Regions from separate parts of the Desulfotomaculum sp. OF05-3 genome, predicted to be linked through region 2. Evidence: predicted binding sites of a transcription regulator. Region 2 holds the regulator's gene; each other region holds the start of a gene.
What was found. Region 2 encodes HrcA, which represses chaperone genes, less so after heat shock. Its sites were predicted from a motif close to TGTTAGCACTCNNNNNNNNNGAGTGCTAACA; they were not measured.
Positions count from the first base shown of each region.

Region 1 (5,093 bases), on a different contig from region 2:
AACTTTGTCATACGCTCCGGGGAAAGACTTCCGTGAGCGAGCTTTGCAAGGTCATAGAGCTGTTCGCAGAGCATCGGTGTCTTCTCGCCGTCCCTGTTGTTTAACACATACTTTACAAGGCCGTTGTTTGCGTTGAGGACAAGTGTCTCCTCCGCCGGGAACAGATCGGAACCGCCGCCGTACATGCTGTACATCTTCATCATATCCTGCATTCTGCGGCTCTCCTCGGACACAGTGATCATGGACGCGAGGCCCTCGTTTTTCAGCTTCTCGACCTTGACGTTCAGTTTGTCATTTCCGATGGCCTTCTTGAAGACCTCCGCAAGAGTCTCGGCATCCTTCTTCTCCTGCTCCTTCGCGGCCTCATCGGTCTCCTCAGCATCCTTGAAGGTCTCGTTGACATCCGCGTCGATGCGCAGGAACTTCAAGCCCTCATTCTTCTGCTCCACATGCTGCATAAACGGAGAATCGATCGGATTCGGAAGGATCACAGCGTCGATTCCAGCTTCCTTGAACATGTTGATATACTGGCTCTGCTCTTTCTCGTCAGTTACATAAAAGATCTTATTCTCGTGTTTTTCCTTGTTCTCCTCCAGGCAGTCAGCGAGAGTCAGGTACTTGCCGTCCAGATTCTTGTAGAGGATGTAGTCTTTCATCTTCTCGTCAAACTTCTCATCCTTTAAGCAGCCGAATTTGATGAACGGGTTGATGTCGTCCCAGTATTTCTCGTAATTCTCGCGGTCTGTCTTGCACATGCCGGACAGCTTGTCCGCAACCTTCTTTGTGATATAGTCGGAGATCTTCTTAACGAACCCATCATTCTGGAGAGCACTTCTGGATACATTTAACGGAAGATCCGGGCAGTCGATCACTCCTTTTAACAACATCAGGAATTCCGGAATGACTTCCTTGATATTATCGGCAATGAATACCTGATTATTATAGAGCTTGATCTTGCCTTCGATGCTCTCGTACTCCATATTGATCTTCGGGAAGTAGAGGATACCCTTTAAGTTGAACGGGTAGTCCATGTTCAGGTGGATCCAGAATAACGGCTCCTTGAAATCCTGGAATACCTTACGGTAGAACTCCTTGTACTCTTCGTCTGTGCACTCATTCGGATGCTTGTTCCAGAGCGGGTTCGTATCGTTTACGGCAACCGGGCGTCTTGCGATCTTATATTTCTCTTTCGCCGGGGAAACCTCAACTGTCTCCTTAGTGCCGTCCTCTTTTTCCTTCTCCTCTGTCTTTGCAGGCTCTACGATCGTCTCGATAATTGTATCTTTATCGGTGAGCTCGTCCTTTTCGATCGTGTCGTACTGCGGCTCTGCAGTCTCATCGTTTAAGTAGATCTCAACCGGCATGAACGCGCAGTATTTATCGAGGATCTCTCTTGCACGGTACTCATTTGCGAACTCAGCGCTGTCCTCATTCAGGTACAGGGTGATCACGGTTCCGTGTCCTTCCTTTGTGCCCTCTTTCATGTCGAACTCGGTACCGCCCTCAGACTCCCAGTGGACCGGCTTTGCATCCGGCTTGTAGGATAAGGTATCGATCGTTACTTTGTCGGCTACCATGAACGCGGAGTAAAAACCAAGTCCGAAGTGACCGATGATCTGGTCCTCGTTTGCTTTATCTTTGTACTTGTTTAAGAAATCCTGCGCACCGGAAAAAGCGATCTGGTTGATATACTCGTCAGCCTCGTCCTCTGTCATTCCGAGACCGTTATCTTCGATCCGGATCGTCTTTTCCTTCGGGTTTACAGTAACCTGAACTTTATAGGTCTCATCATCCGGTGTCTCGTACTCGCCCATCAGGGCCAGCTTCTTTAATTTTGTGATGGCATCGCAGCCGTTGCTGACTAACTCACGGTAGAAGATATCGTGATCGGAATACAGCCATTTTTTGATGATCGGGAATATATTCTCACTGTTGATTGAAAGACTTCCACTTTTTGCCATGTTAAACCACTCCTTATTTCTATTCCTGCGGCGCGGGGGAATTTCTCATAATTCCTTCGGACCGCTTATTTTCATTTATCGTTTTCCAGCTGCCTTTTTAACAGCTGTTCTGTTCAACATGACATATTTTAATACCAGGAAATCAAAATGTCAATAAAATTAGCACTCATTTTTGATGAGTGCTAATAAAATTTTTATAAACTTTTTTCTCTTTCGCCTTTGCTATGGGCGGGTCAGTCAATTTATGATCTCACTTAATTCTCGCTCTCGATCGGAATAAACACTCTTGCAGTCTCCTCCTGCTCATGTTTCTTCCGCTCGTTCTTCGCCGCAGCCACAGCCATCTCGCAGAGTGCCATCTGGGATCCCACCGGGAGTTTTCCACGGCGGTCCGGCTTCTCGTATGTTCCGTCCGGCTGTAAGACATGGGCTTTTAAGTTGTCCTCAAGCTCCAGCTCCATATACTTCCGGATCCTGTCTTTCAACTCTTCCCTCAGTACCGGGAACAGGATCTCCACGCGGCGGTCCAGGTTTCTCGGCATCCAGTCGGCGCTTCCCATGTATATCTCTTCGCTTCCGTCATTCTCGAAGATAAAGATCCGCGCGTGTTCCAGAAATTCCCCGACGATGGAGCGGACTTCAATATTCTCGGAAAGTCCCGGAATTCCTGCCTTCAGACAGCAGATTCCACGGACCACCAGATGGATCTTGACACCAGCGCAGGACGCCTCATATAAGGCCGCGATGATCTCTTTATCACAGAGAGAGTTCATCTTTGCAATAATGGAAGCCGGCTTTCCTGCCCGTGCATTCTTCGTCTCACGCTCAATGAGACGCAGGAATTTTGTTCTCAGCCACAGCGGTGCCACGGAGAGCATATTCCAGTTCAAGGGTTCCGAATAACCGGAAAGCATGTTGAAAACTGCTGTGGCATCCTCACCGATCAGCGGATGACATGTCATGATTCCGCAGTCCGTATAGAGCTTTGCGGTGGAATCGTTGTAGTTACCGGTTCCGAGGTGAACATATCTGCGGATGCCGTCCTCCTCTCTCCGGACTACGAGGGTAATTTTCGAGTGGGTCTTTAAGCCCACAAGGCCATAGATCACATGGCAGCCTGCTTTCTCAAGTTTTTTTGCCCAGATAATATTGTTCTCCTCATCAAATCTTGCCTTCAGCTCAACGAGTACGGATACCTGTTTTCCATTCTCTGCCGCTGCAGCCAGGGCCGCGATGATCGGGGAATTTCCGCTGACACGGTAGAGGGTCTGCTTGATCGCCAGCACTTCCGGATCTCTTGCCGCGCTTCTCACAAAATCCACAACCGGATCAAAGGTCTCGTAAGGATGCATCAGAAGAATATCACCTTTCCGGATATTCGTAAAGATATCATCGTCATTCATCAGTGCCGGAACCGGCTGCGGCGTATATTTCGGTGTCTTCAAATGATCGTATCCGTCAAGTCCGTACATCTTCATAAGGACCGTCAGATCCAGAGCGCCCGGAATCTCGAAGATGTCCTCCTCGTTGACTTCCAGCTCCCGTTTTAATACCTTGAGGAGTCTCTGGTCCGCCTTATCCTCGATCTCCAGACGGATGACCTCGCCCCACTGCCTGCGCTTTAACTGCTTCTCGATCTCCTCGAGAAGATCCACAGCTTCCTCCTCGTCAAGGGAGAAATCGGCGTTTCTCATGATTCGGAACGGGTGGGATGTCACGATATCGTAGTTTAAGAACAGCTGCTGCATGTTCCGCTCGATGATCTCCTCCAGAAAGATCACATTCCGTGTCTCGTTGTGGTCCTCATCGGTGGTCACCGGGAGGCTTATGATCCGCGGAAGCACCGCCGGAACCTGTACCATGGCAAATTCCAGTTCCTCATCGCCGTCTTTTTTCTTCAGCAGTGCCGCGATATTTAAGGATTTATTCCGGACAAGGGGGAACGGTCTCGAGGAGTCCACCGCCATCGGGGTGAGTACTGGGTAAACCTCCTCCCTGAAATACCGGTCCACAAACTCTCCCTGTTCCGGTGTCAGGTCCTCATGGCACTCGATCAGATTTAATCCGTTATTTCTGAGTGCCGGAAGCAGGGACCGGTTGTAGGTATTATACTGCTGAACCACCAGTTCATGGGTCCGGACGCTGATCTTATCCAACTGTTCCTGAGCCGTCATTCCGGCAATATCCGGTTTTTTATATCCGGCATGGACCATGTCCTTTAAGGAGGCCACGCGGACCATGAAAAACTCATCCAGATTTGATGCCGTGATGCTTAAGAATTTTAAACGGTCAAAGAGTGGGTTGGTCTTATCTCTGGCTTCCTCCAGTACACGGCAGTCAAACTCCAGCCAGCTCAGCTCTCGGTTTACATAATTTTTCGGATCCTGAAAATACTCAATTCCCTGTTCTTTTCCTTTTCTGGCCTTCTGTGTATTGTCTTTTTTTTCTTCTTTTTTCATCTTTCTTTACCGCCTCCCTGAATGCGTTGGTTCCGGTCAGACCTGACTATACATACTTTTTATGGCGAAGCACCGGCCGAATTCCAAAAATCTCCTCGAAGAACGCCGCCTTCTGTTCAAAGGAAACAGACTCCAGCGTAATATCGCCGTGATAATCTGTCGTGATGATCAGGTTCTGATCCTTCACGGTCATCCGGCAGTCCGCGAGCTTCGCACTGTGTCCGCGGTCCATGGAATTCGCCAGACGCAGCATTGCTGTGAGCTTTGCGATCAGAAGCATGACCTCGTTCTGCCCGCTGAAGCTGTCCGTCACTTCATCTAATTCTGTCTCCATCCGGACCATATTGTAATCGAAATCCCGGATATTATAGCGGACCACATTTGCGATGATCTCCCGCTCCAAATGGGAGATACCGATGATCTCCGTGGACATGATGATGTTGTAAGCGCACTCATTGGAATTCCGGACACTGATAAACTTTCCGCAGGCATGGATCAGCACCGCGATCTGCAAAAGCAGGCGCTCTCTCTGCCCCATTCCGTGGTATTTCCGCATTGTATCGAAGATCTGGAGCACATATTTCTCGACGGTCTCCGTGTGACGGCTTAAGCACTGGTAGCGTTTTGCCATGGAACGGGAAGTGCTGATAATATCGTTATCAAAATTGTGCCG
Region 1 is NZ_QWGO01000007.1:72,077-77,169, reverse strand. It holds gene htpG (molecular chaperone HtpG) at 1-1,961, opposite strand, end outside; gene DXA87_RS05750 (RNA degradosome polyphosphate kinase) at 2,216-4,420, opposite strand; gene DXA87_RS05745 (exopolyphosphatase) at 4,467-5,093, opposite strand, start outside.
Region 1: htpG (molecular chaperone HtpG) is a predicted target of HrcA. The motif match lies at 2,119-2,149, and genes of this name have one in related genera.

Region 2 (5,093 bases):
AGGCAACCGAAAGAACGCCCCATCTTGGGCGTTCTTTCGGATTTATTGTGCCTGACTTGCGCCAAATGGTAATTCCGGCTAAAAAGAACTTATGCAAGCTATCTTGCAACATCCTTTCCAGCCCTCATTGTCGCTCGATCAAACTGTTATTTAGACTTCTTTGTAGTCGCCATCAACGACATCATCGCCATATCCAGCCTGGCTTGCGCTCTGTCCAGCCTGCGGACCTGCCTGGCCCTGTGCGCCTGCTGCGCCCTGAGCTGCCTGAGCCTGCTCATAAACCTTTGCGAAGAGCTTCTGCGCGCTGTTCATGAGTTTCTCTTTCGCTGCCTTGATCTCCTCGACCTGGGCGTCTGTCATCTGCTCTGCCGGAGCTTTGTTGATCGCTTCCTTGAGGGCATTCAAGTCGGCCTCAACAGCGGTCTTATCGTTTGCATCGATCTTATCGCCAACTTCTTCCATTGCCTTCTCTGTCTGGAATACCATGGAATCAGCTTCATTTCTTGTATCGATCGCTTCTTTCTTCTTCTTATCCTCAGCCTCGTAAGCCGCAGCCTCCTTAACAGCCTTATCGATATCATCCTTGGACATGTTGGATCCGGATGTGATGGTGATGTGCTGCTCTTTGCCTGTGCCAAGGTCCTTAGCGGATACGTTTACGATACCATTTGCATCGATATCGAAGGTAACTTCGATCTGCGGAACACCTCTTCTTGCCGGAAGGATGCCGTCAAGACGGAACTGGCCAAGAGTCTTGTTGTCTCTTGCGAACTCACGCTCACCCTGTACAACGTGGATATCTACGGCTGTCTGGTTATCAGCAGCTGTGGAGAATACCTGGCTCTTCTTTGTCGGGATCGTTGTGTTTCTCTCGATCAGCTTTGTAGCAACGCCGCCCATTGTCTCGATGGAAAGGGAAAGCGGAGTTACATCGAGAAGAAGGATGTCACCTGCACCGGCATCGCCTGCTAACTTACCACCCTGGATCGCTGCACCGATGGCTACGCACTCATCCGGGTTTAAGCTCTTGCTCGGCTCTTTGCCTGTTAACTGTTTAACCTTTTCCTGTGCGGAAAGCATACGTGTGGAACCACCCACGAGGAGAACCTTGGAGAGCTCTGCTGCTGTTAAACCAGCGTCTCTTAACGCGTTCTGTACCGGAATTGCTGTTCTCTCAATGAGATCACTTGTCAGCTCATCGAATTTAGCTCTTGTGAGGTTCATATCTAAGTGCTTCGGTCCCTCAGCAGTTGCTGTGATGAACGGAAGGTTGATGTTTGTTGTTGTTGCGGAAGAAAGCTCTTTCTTTGCTTTCTCAGCAGCTTCTTTTAATCTCTGAAGTGCCATCTTATCGCCGGAAAGATCTACGCCCTCTGTCTTCTTGAACTCGTCGATCATCCACTGTGTGATACGGTTATCGAAATCATCACCGCCGAGGTGTGTATCACCGTTTGTTGCAAGAACTTCGATAACGCCGTCACCGATCTCGATGATGGAAACATCGAATGTACCGCCGCCGAGGTCATATACCATGATCTTCTGCTCTTTCTCGTTGTCAAGACCGTAAGCAAGGGCTGCCGCTGTCGGCTCGTTGATGATACGCTTTACATCAAGACCGGCAATCTTACCGGCATCCTTTGTTGCCTGACGCTGGGCATCGTTGAAGTAAGCCGGAACTGTGATAACTGCCTCTGTTACCTTCTCTCCAAGGTAGCTCTCAGCATCTGCTTTTAACTTCTGAAGGATCATCGCGGAGATCTCCTGCGGTGTGTACTTCTTGCCGTCGATATCTACCTTGTAGTCGGTACCCATATGTCTCTTGATGGAGGAGATGGTTCTGTCAGCGTTTGTTACTGCCTGACGCTTTGCCGGCTCGCCCACAAGTCTCTCACCTGTCTTTGTAAAAGCAACGATAGACGGTGTTGTTCTAACACCTTCTGTATTGGCGATAACTGTTGGTTTACCGCCTTCCATAACTGCTACGCAGCTGTTTGTTGTACCTAAGTCAATACCAATAATCTTACTCATAATGATTTTCCTCCTCTAAATTTGGAATATTAGGAATGAGTGGTCGTCCAGCAGTCTCTGCCGGATGATCACATTGTTTCAATGTTAGTTTGCAACCTGCACCATGCTGTGACGGACGATGGAATCCTTGTAGGTGTAGCCCTTCTGAAGTTCCACTGCCACAACATTCTCGCCGAGGTTCTCATCCTCCACATGCATCACTGCGTTGTGGAAGTTCGGGTCGAACGGTTTTCCGACTGCCTCGATCGGCTTAACGCCCATATCATCGAGTGTCTTTACAAATTGCTTATATATCTTTTCCATTCCGTCTGCAAACGCGGATCCTTTCGCGTCTTCCGGAATGGAATTAAGACCTCTTTCAAAGTTATCGACGATCGGAAGGATCTTTTCAATCACATCCTTTGCGCCGATCTCATACATTGCGGACTTTTCTTTGTCCGTTCTCTTGCGGTAGTTATCAAACTCCGCCATGGATCTCTTGAGCTTGTCATTTAACTCATCGATCTTCTCGTCCTTCGGATCTTTCTTCTTTTCAGAAGCTTTTTCCTCTTTTTCGGACGTCTCTTTATTTTCTTTTTCGGAAGCGGCTGCCTCTTTGGTTTCTTTTTCCTCAGAAACGGCTTTTTCCGTTTTCTCTTTTTCTAACTCTTTTTCTTTCACTGCTCTCTTCACCTTTCATTTTTAAACGTTTCGTTCAGCTGCGCAACTAACGATCTCAAGGTCGATACGACTTTTTCGTAGTCCATTCGTTTTGGTCCCACGATACCGATCGTTCCGCGCATCCCATCGCCGAGCGCATAATTTGCGGTTACGATGCTGCAGTCTTTCATGCTCTGGACCGGAGTTTCATCTCCGATATAGACCTGAATTTCATTGTCCGGATCATCCGTTTTATTCTGCTGCTGCCCGTCGATCAGTCCCCTGAGAAGTTCTTTATGTTCCAAAGTACCGATCAGCTGGCTCGCTTTTTCCGTATCGGAAAGCTCCGGGTATTTGAAAATATTGGTTGCCCCGCTGGTATAGATCTGGAGATCTTCGTCCTGGGAGCGGATCACTTCGCTGACTTCATTCAGCACCAGATCCACCACTCTTCTGTGGGATCCGGCCTGTTCTTTCATTTTTGCGATCACGCCAAGGTTGATCTCCTCGATCGTCAGACCGTTCAGGCTGCTGTTTAAAAGAATATTTAAATTCAGAAGCTCTTCGTCACTGAGTTCCTCATCGATCGTAACAAAGGAGTTTCTTATAATATTTCCTTCCACAACGACTACCACCAGAAGTTTGTGTTCCTCCACCTTCGAGAGCTGGATAAACTTTAACTTTGTCTGGTTGTAACTCGGTCCGCTGATCAGGGTCGCATAGTTCGTATTGTTGGCAAGAACCTTTGCAAGCTGCTTCAGAAGCAGTTCCACGCGGTCTACCCGCTGGATCATAAGTTCCTGCATATGCTCGACCTGACTGTCTTTTTCCTTGATGATCTGGTCAACATAGAAACGGTAACCTTTATCGGAAGGAATTCGTCCCGCCGAGGTATGCGGCTGAATGATGTAACCAAGTTCTTCCAGATCAGACATCTCATTTCGGATCGTCGCGGAGCTGAGCTTCAGATCCGAGTATTTGGAAATCGTTCTGGATCCCACCGGCTCACCGGTCTCCAGATACGTCTGGATAATCGCTTTTAAAATTTTTTCTTTTCTCTCATCCAGTTCCAAAACTCTCACCTCTTCTTTATTAGCACTCTTTATTGAGGAGTGCTAACATTTACAGTTGTTACTATATTACTTAGTGTGTTGTTTGTCAAGGGCTTTTGATAATTTTCACATTTTTTTCACTATTTTTTTCATCGCCTTTTTCTACCAGGATTTTACAGGATCCGCCCGGCTTTCCCCTGGATTTTCCTGTGAATCCCGGGGGCTTTGCGTCACATTAAGAACATTTCTGCCATATGGGGGGACTGTTTGCGTCCTGGCAGTAATACCCAAAAACTTGACAAATTTGGAAAATTATGTATAATACATACTTGTTTCCAAATTGTTACATTTCTATTACATATCTGCATATAATTTGTAATAGATATGAAACAAAAAAAGAAAGGATTGTTATATGAAGAAATTTAGATTGACCATCTGTGTTTTACTGACCGTCATTTCGATGCTCTTAAACACCGTATGTGCATTCGCAAGTACCCCGAAAAACTCTGGCCACCTGGACAGCATCGATGGAAATAAGGTTTCCGGATGGGCGTGGAACTCCGCTGCCCCGGATACCCCGGTCTCCGTCACCGTCACTGTGGCCAACTCCCATACAGGCGAGTCTCTTTTATCTGAGACCGCCGAAGCTGATATCGAGCGCAATGACTTAAAGGAAAGCGGCATCGGAAACGGTGCCCACGGCTTTGAGATCATGATCGACTGGTCCTCCATCCCGGATGATACCTACATGATCAAGCTCAGCGTGAACGGCACAGCACTTCCGTTAGCTTACCAGTACAATACTGCAACAAAGATCATCAAAAATGCCACCCTCGTTTCCTTAGGTACATTTAAGACCACAGCTTACTGCCCGTGCAGAAGCTGCTCCGAGGGCTACGGCCGTCTCACAAAGACCGGAACCCAGGCGACCGCAAGCCGCACCGTAGCCGTTGACCCGCGGGTCATTCCGCTTGGAAGCCACCTTTTGATCGATGGTGTCGAGTATATCGCTGAGGACGTCGGAGGCGGTGTCAAAGGAAAACATATCGATATTTTTTACAACACACATTCGGAAACAAGAGATCACGGCGTTGAGCGGTCTGAGGTCTATCTGATCCAGTCTTAAGTTCATCTGCCCCGTTATATGAGTTTCCACCCGATATATGACAGGACTGGAAGGACATCCACTAATAAATTCTTCCTGCTGCATGGCAAAAAAGGGAATCTCTCCAGAGCATGTGAAAATGCTCATGAAAGATTCCCTTTCTTAATTATACATATCTTATGTGAGTCAGGACCTCTCCTGAATTCACAGGCTTGCTCCTATCTTTAAACAGTATGCCCCTTCGCCACATAAAACGGCTGTGTATCCGT
Region 2 is NZ_QWGO01000001.1:313,585-318,677, forward strand. It holds gene dnaK (molecular chaperone DnaK) at 151-2,028, opposite strand; gene grpE (nucleotide exchange factor GrpE) at 2,113-2,688, opposite strand; gene hrcA (heat-inducible transcriptional repressor HrcA) at 2,697-3,749, opposite strand; gene DXA87_RS18300 (3D domain-containing protein) at 4,132-4,845, shown strand; gene glgD (glucose-1-phosphate adenylyltransferase subunit GlgD) at 5,049-5,093, opposite strand, start outside.

Region 3 (5,093 bases), 250 kb from region 2:
TGGGATATATGGTGCTGCCGGAGGCGCTGCTGTCGGTATACCTGGCGAAAGGAAGATTTTATTCCTCCACCGTGTCCAGGGTCGACCAGAGGATCCTGGCGAAATTTATTTCCGGCGGATATTTTGAGCGCCATCTGAACAGGATGCGCGAGATCTATAAGGGAAAACATGACGCGCTTTTAGGGGAATTAAAGCCGCTGGAAAAGCGGTTTGAGATCACAGGAGAATTCGCGGGACTTCATGTGCTCTTAAAAGACAGGAAGAAGGAGCCGGAACAGCAGCTTTTAGAAAAAGCAGCAGAAAAAAAAGTCCGCGTCTACGGACTTTCCGGGTTCTATATGGAGAGAGCGCAGGCGAAGGAGATGAGTACGATCGTTCTCGGATATGCAGGACTCACGGAGGAGGAAATCCGAAAAGGAGTAGACCTTTTACGGAAAGCTCTTGAGTAAAGAATAAGCGGATTGGATAGAAGAAAGCTGGTATGCAAAGACGCGCGCCAGCTTTTTTCGGACTTAAGTCAAGATTAGGTTTTACAGACAGCTGCACTGGGGGAGAGATTGGGACAGGGCATATGCTTGTGACCAGGCGTGCATGGGAACAAAGCGCAAAAAAACGGGATACGCATCCGAAAATGCGTATCCCAAGGATTGATTCCGTTTACTGGAACACATCATGCTTCTCATATCCGAGATCGGCGGAGAGGGATGATGCGTAGAACTGTACGAGATCTTTCTGGGTGTCAAGAAACTCCGGAGTATCGACCCGGATCTCCGGGGCGATGATTCCAATGGAACCGGCGAGTTCACCGTCGGAGTTGAAGACCGGTGCCCCGATTCCAAGGGCGTCGGTGACATACTCTCCGTGAGTGATGGCGTAGCCATCCTGGCGGATCTTTTTTAATTCCTCGCGCAGGTCATCCGGGCGGACATGAGGGAAAGCCTGATCGTGGAGAATAATGTTTTTGAAGTATTCGTCGATGAAGGCCGGTGTCTGCCATGCGAGGAGGACCTTACGGATCGCGCCGCAGTGCATATACATCTCATAGCCGAACTCTTCAACAACTTTTAAGTGGCTCGGACCATCTACCTTTTCAATCACAAGTCCCTTATTTCCCACTGGAATTACGAGGTATGCGTCTTCTTTTGTCTGTTTCGCCAGTTGTGCCAGGATACCGTGGGCGGCATCCTGGAGACGGATCCCTCTTGCAGCGGCTTTTCCCAGAGGAATCAGCGCCGGGCCAAGACGGTAGGTGTGGGATCTGTCGTCGCGGATCACATATTTCTTCTCACAGAACGTCTGCAGGATCCGGTGCACCGTGCTCGGGGGCAGATCCATCGCCTCCGCCAGTTCCGCGATTGAGAAATTGCGGTTTTTTTCTTTCAGGACTTCCAATAGCTCCATGGAGCGGAGAAGACTTTGTATCATTCGGTTTTTCCTTCCTCCGTATCGTCCTCAACTACAACGGAGGATGTTTTTTCTTCCGGTACGTTTTCCTCTTTTACAGAGTCTTTTTCGTCTGTGGGTTCCGGACATGCCGTCTCTTCGGAATCTTTAGTCTCTTCTTTTTTTACGGAATCATCCGCAGCGTTTGTGTCTTTTCCGGAATTGATCGTAATATAAGTTCTCTCTGGAGCAGGTTCCGTCTTTTCTTCTGTTTCCTCAGAAGGGGTCTCCTCTTCCTCGTATTCATGAAAATCCTGGTCCAGCTCATCGTTGAAGGATTTTAATTTCAGATAGTAGGAGATACCGGCCGCAACTGCGCCGCCGAGCATCGCGCCAAATGCGATAAGAAGGCCTGATTTCTTTTTTGACATGGTTTATTCTCCTTTCCGCTGCATTACGCGGTTCCGAAAATCTGAGGATTCCGCCTGCAGCCGCCAGTCTGCTATTTATAATCATAATCGAATTCCAGGGAAAATGAAAGACATAATTATGAAAAAAGTTAAAAAAATGTATAAATTATTCAAGTAAATTGCCGGATTTCACCAGAAAACGGGAACTAGACAGCACAGCGGCATGCAGACCCGCAGAGAGGTTCACAAATTTTTCATAAAATAATTAGCACTCGTGACTTGACAGTGCTAACAACATGTGCTATAACATGACTTGTGACGAGGGGTCAGGGAAAAGACCTGAGTCAGACTGAAGAAGATAAAAATGAAAAAGAATTGTGACTGAAATTACAGGATAGTCGCAAGAGCTTGTAAAATGACAAGGAGGAGTCAGTAATGAAATTAGTACCATTATTTGACAGAGTTGTTTTAAAACAGTTAGTTGCAGAAGAGACCACAAAATCCGGTATCGTTCTTCCGGGTCAGGCAAAGGAAAAACCGCAGCAGGCAGAAGTGATCGCTGTTGGTCCTGGTGGAGTTGTTGACGGCAAAGAGATCAAGATGCAGGTAAAACCGGGCGATAAGGTAATCTACTCCAAGTACTCTGGAACAGAAGTAAAGGTAGAGGAAGAGGATTATATCATCGTTAAGCAGAATGATATCCTTGCAGTGATCGAATAATCGGAGAAATTATATCCGGGACCGCGTGTGCGAAGCGCTCAGGGCGGTCTGAAATTCAGAATTCAGAACGAAGTAACCGGAAAATGGTTACAGGAAATCTTGATTGGAGGAATTTTAACATGGCTAAGGAAATTAAATATGGCGTTGAAGCCAGAAAAGCTCTTGAAGCTGGTGTAAATAAACTTGCTGATACTGTCCGCGTAACGATCGGACCGAAAGGAAGAAACGTTGTTCTCGATAAATCCTTCGGCGCTCCGCTGATCACAAACGATGGTGTTACCATCGCGAAAGAGATCGAGTTAGAAGACCCGTTTGAGAACATGGGCGCACAGCTCTTAAAAGAGGTTGCCACAAAGACAAACGATGTTGCCGGTGATGGTACAACAACAGCTACCGTTCTCGCACAGGCGATGGTAAACGAAGGTATGAAGAACCTGGCTGCAGGCGCTAACCCGATCGTATTAAGAAAGGGTATGAAGAAAGCCACAGACGAGGCTGTCAAAGCAATCGCAGAGATGAGCGAGCCGATCAGCAGCAAAGACCAGATCGCAAGAGTTGCAGCAATCTCTGCAGCAAGCGATGAGGTCGGTGAGATGGTTGCAGACGCAATGGAGAAGGTTACAAACGACGGCGTTATCACCATCGAAGAGTCCAAGACAATGAAGACAGAGCTTGACCTTGTAGAAGGTATGCAGTTCGACCGTGGATACATTTCCGCATATATGTGCACAGATATGGAGAAGATGGAGGCAACTCTTGACGATCCGTATATCCTGATCACAGACAAGAAGATCGCTAACATCAACGATATCCTTCCGCTCCTTGAGCAGATCGTAAAGACAGGCGCAAAGCTTCTTATCATCGCTGAAGATATCGAGGGTGAGGCTCTCACAACTCTTATCGTCAACAAGTTAAGAGGTACATTCAGCGTTGTAGGTGTTAAGGCACCGGGCTACGGCGACAGAAGAAAAGAGATGTTAAAGGATATCGCGATCTTAACAGGCGGTACTGTGATCTCCGATGAGCTTGGTCTTGACCTCAAGGATGCTACAATGGAGCAGCTTGGCCGTGCAAAATCCGTTAAGGTTCAGAAAGAGAACACCATCATCGTTGACGGTCTCGGCGACAAGAAAGAGATCGCTGACAGAGTTGCCCAGATCAAGGGCCAGATCGAAGAGACAAAGTCCGATTTCGACAGAGAGAAACTTCAGGAGAGACTTGCGAAACTCGCTGGCGGCGTTGCAGTTATCCGCGTAGGTGCTGCTACTGAAACAGAGATGAAGGAAGCAAAGCTTCGTATGGAAGATGCTCTTGCAGCTACGAAGGCAGCTGTCGAGGAAGGTATCATCGCAGGCGGCGGATCTGCTTATGTTCACGCAGCAGAGAAGGTTGCAGCCGTTGTCAATGAGATGGAAGGCGACGAGAAGACAGGCGGAAAGATCATCTTAAAGGCTCTTGAAGCTCCGTTATTCCATATCGTATCCAACGCAGGCCTTGAGGGCGCTGTGATCGTTAACAAAGTTAAAGAGCTCCCGGTTGGCCAGGGCTTCGATGCTTACAATGAGATTTTTGTTGATATGATCAAAGCTGGTATCCTTGATCCGGCTAAGGTTACAAGAAGTGCATTACAGAACGCAACAAGCGTTGCTTCCACACTTCTTACAACAGAGTCTGTTGTTGCAAACATCAAAGAAGAGACTCCGGCAATGCCGGCAGGTGCAGGCGGAATGGGCGGAATGATGTAATCCATCTCCGAAACTGCAAAATTTTAGGAAAATTAATAAAGCCATCGGCGGTTCTGTGAGCCGTCGGTGGCCTTTTTCATGTAACAGGAAATTCCCTGTCATATAAAAATACGAACAGTTCAGGGCATTTTTGAGAGCCTGCTGTTCTGGTATTCCCCGGACCAGGTTACATCCCGGTCGAACCAGGAGAGAGGCGGGAATTCTCTGGCATCCTCCTCGCTGGTAAACTCGATCTCCGCAAGCATGAGACCGGCGAATTTTCCCTCGAAGACATCGAATTCCACAGTGAGATCCTCACGACCCGGAACCGGGATCAGGTAGCGCTTTTTTGTGAGAATATTTCCGTCAGCTTTTGTGAGAAGATGGGTGTAGGCTTCTTTTGTCAGTGGGAGATTATATTCCTCTCTGGCGAGAAGTCCTTTGGATTTGTAGGTGAGGTAGCAGGTATCGTCCTCTTTACGTACCCGGACTACCGGCTCTGTGCAGAGGTAGGCCTGTTCGATTTCATGACAGGGGAAAGACTCATAGTTTTCAGGCGGGGTCATGACAAGAAATTTGCGTTCGATTTCCATAATTATGTCCTTTCTGGATTTTCGGCTGCTGCCTGCGCAAGGCGGGAACAGTAACATATTGTAATAAATCATACCATATTGCAAGGAAAAAGTAAGGTCTTTTATTTGCAAATATGGTACAATCATTGTAAGAAAAGTTGCTGTTTATGAATGAAAAATCCCCGAACAGCAACAGGAAAAAGAAAAATATCTGGCAACTGGTCATACTTTGATGATGAAAACAGAAGGAGGAACAGCGTATGTGGACAAGGGCAGAATTAAAA
Region 3 is NZ_QWGO01000001.1:60,035-65,127, reverse strand. It holds gene DXA87_RS00290 (PLP-dependent aminotransferase family protein) at 1-449, shown strand, start outside; gene DXA87_RS00285 (IclR family transcriptional regulator) at 658-1,425, opposite strand; gene DXA87_RS00280 (hypothetical protein) at 1,422-1,814, opposite strand; gene DXA87_RS00275 (co-chaperone GroES) at 2,229-2,513, shown strand; gene groL (chaperonin GroEL) at 2,633-4,258, shown strand; gene DXA87_RS00265 (CYTH domain-containing protein) at 4,378-4,830, opposite strand; gene DXA87_RS00260 (DUF975 family protein) at 5,070-5,093, shown strand, end outside.
Region 3: DXA87_RS00275 (co-chaperone GroES) is a predicted target of HrcA. The motif match lies at 2,057-2,087, and genes of this name have one in related genera.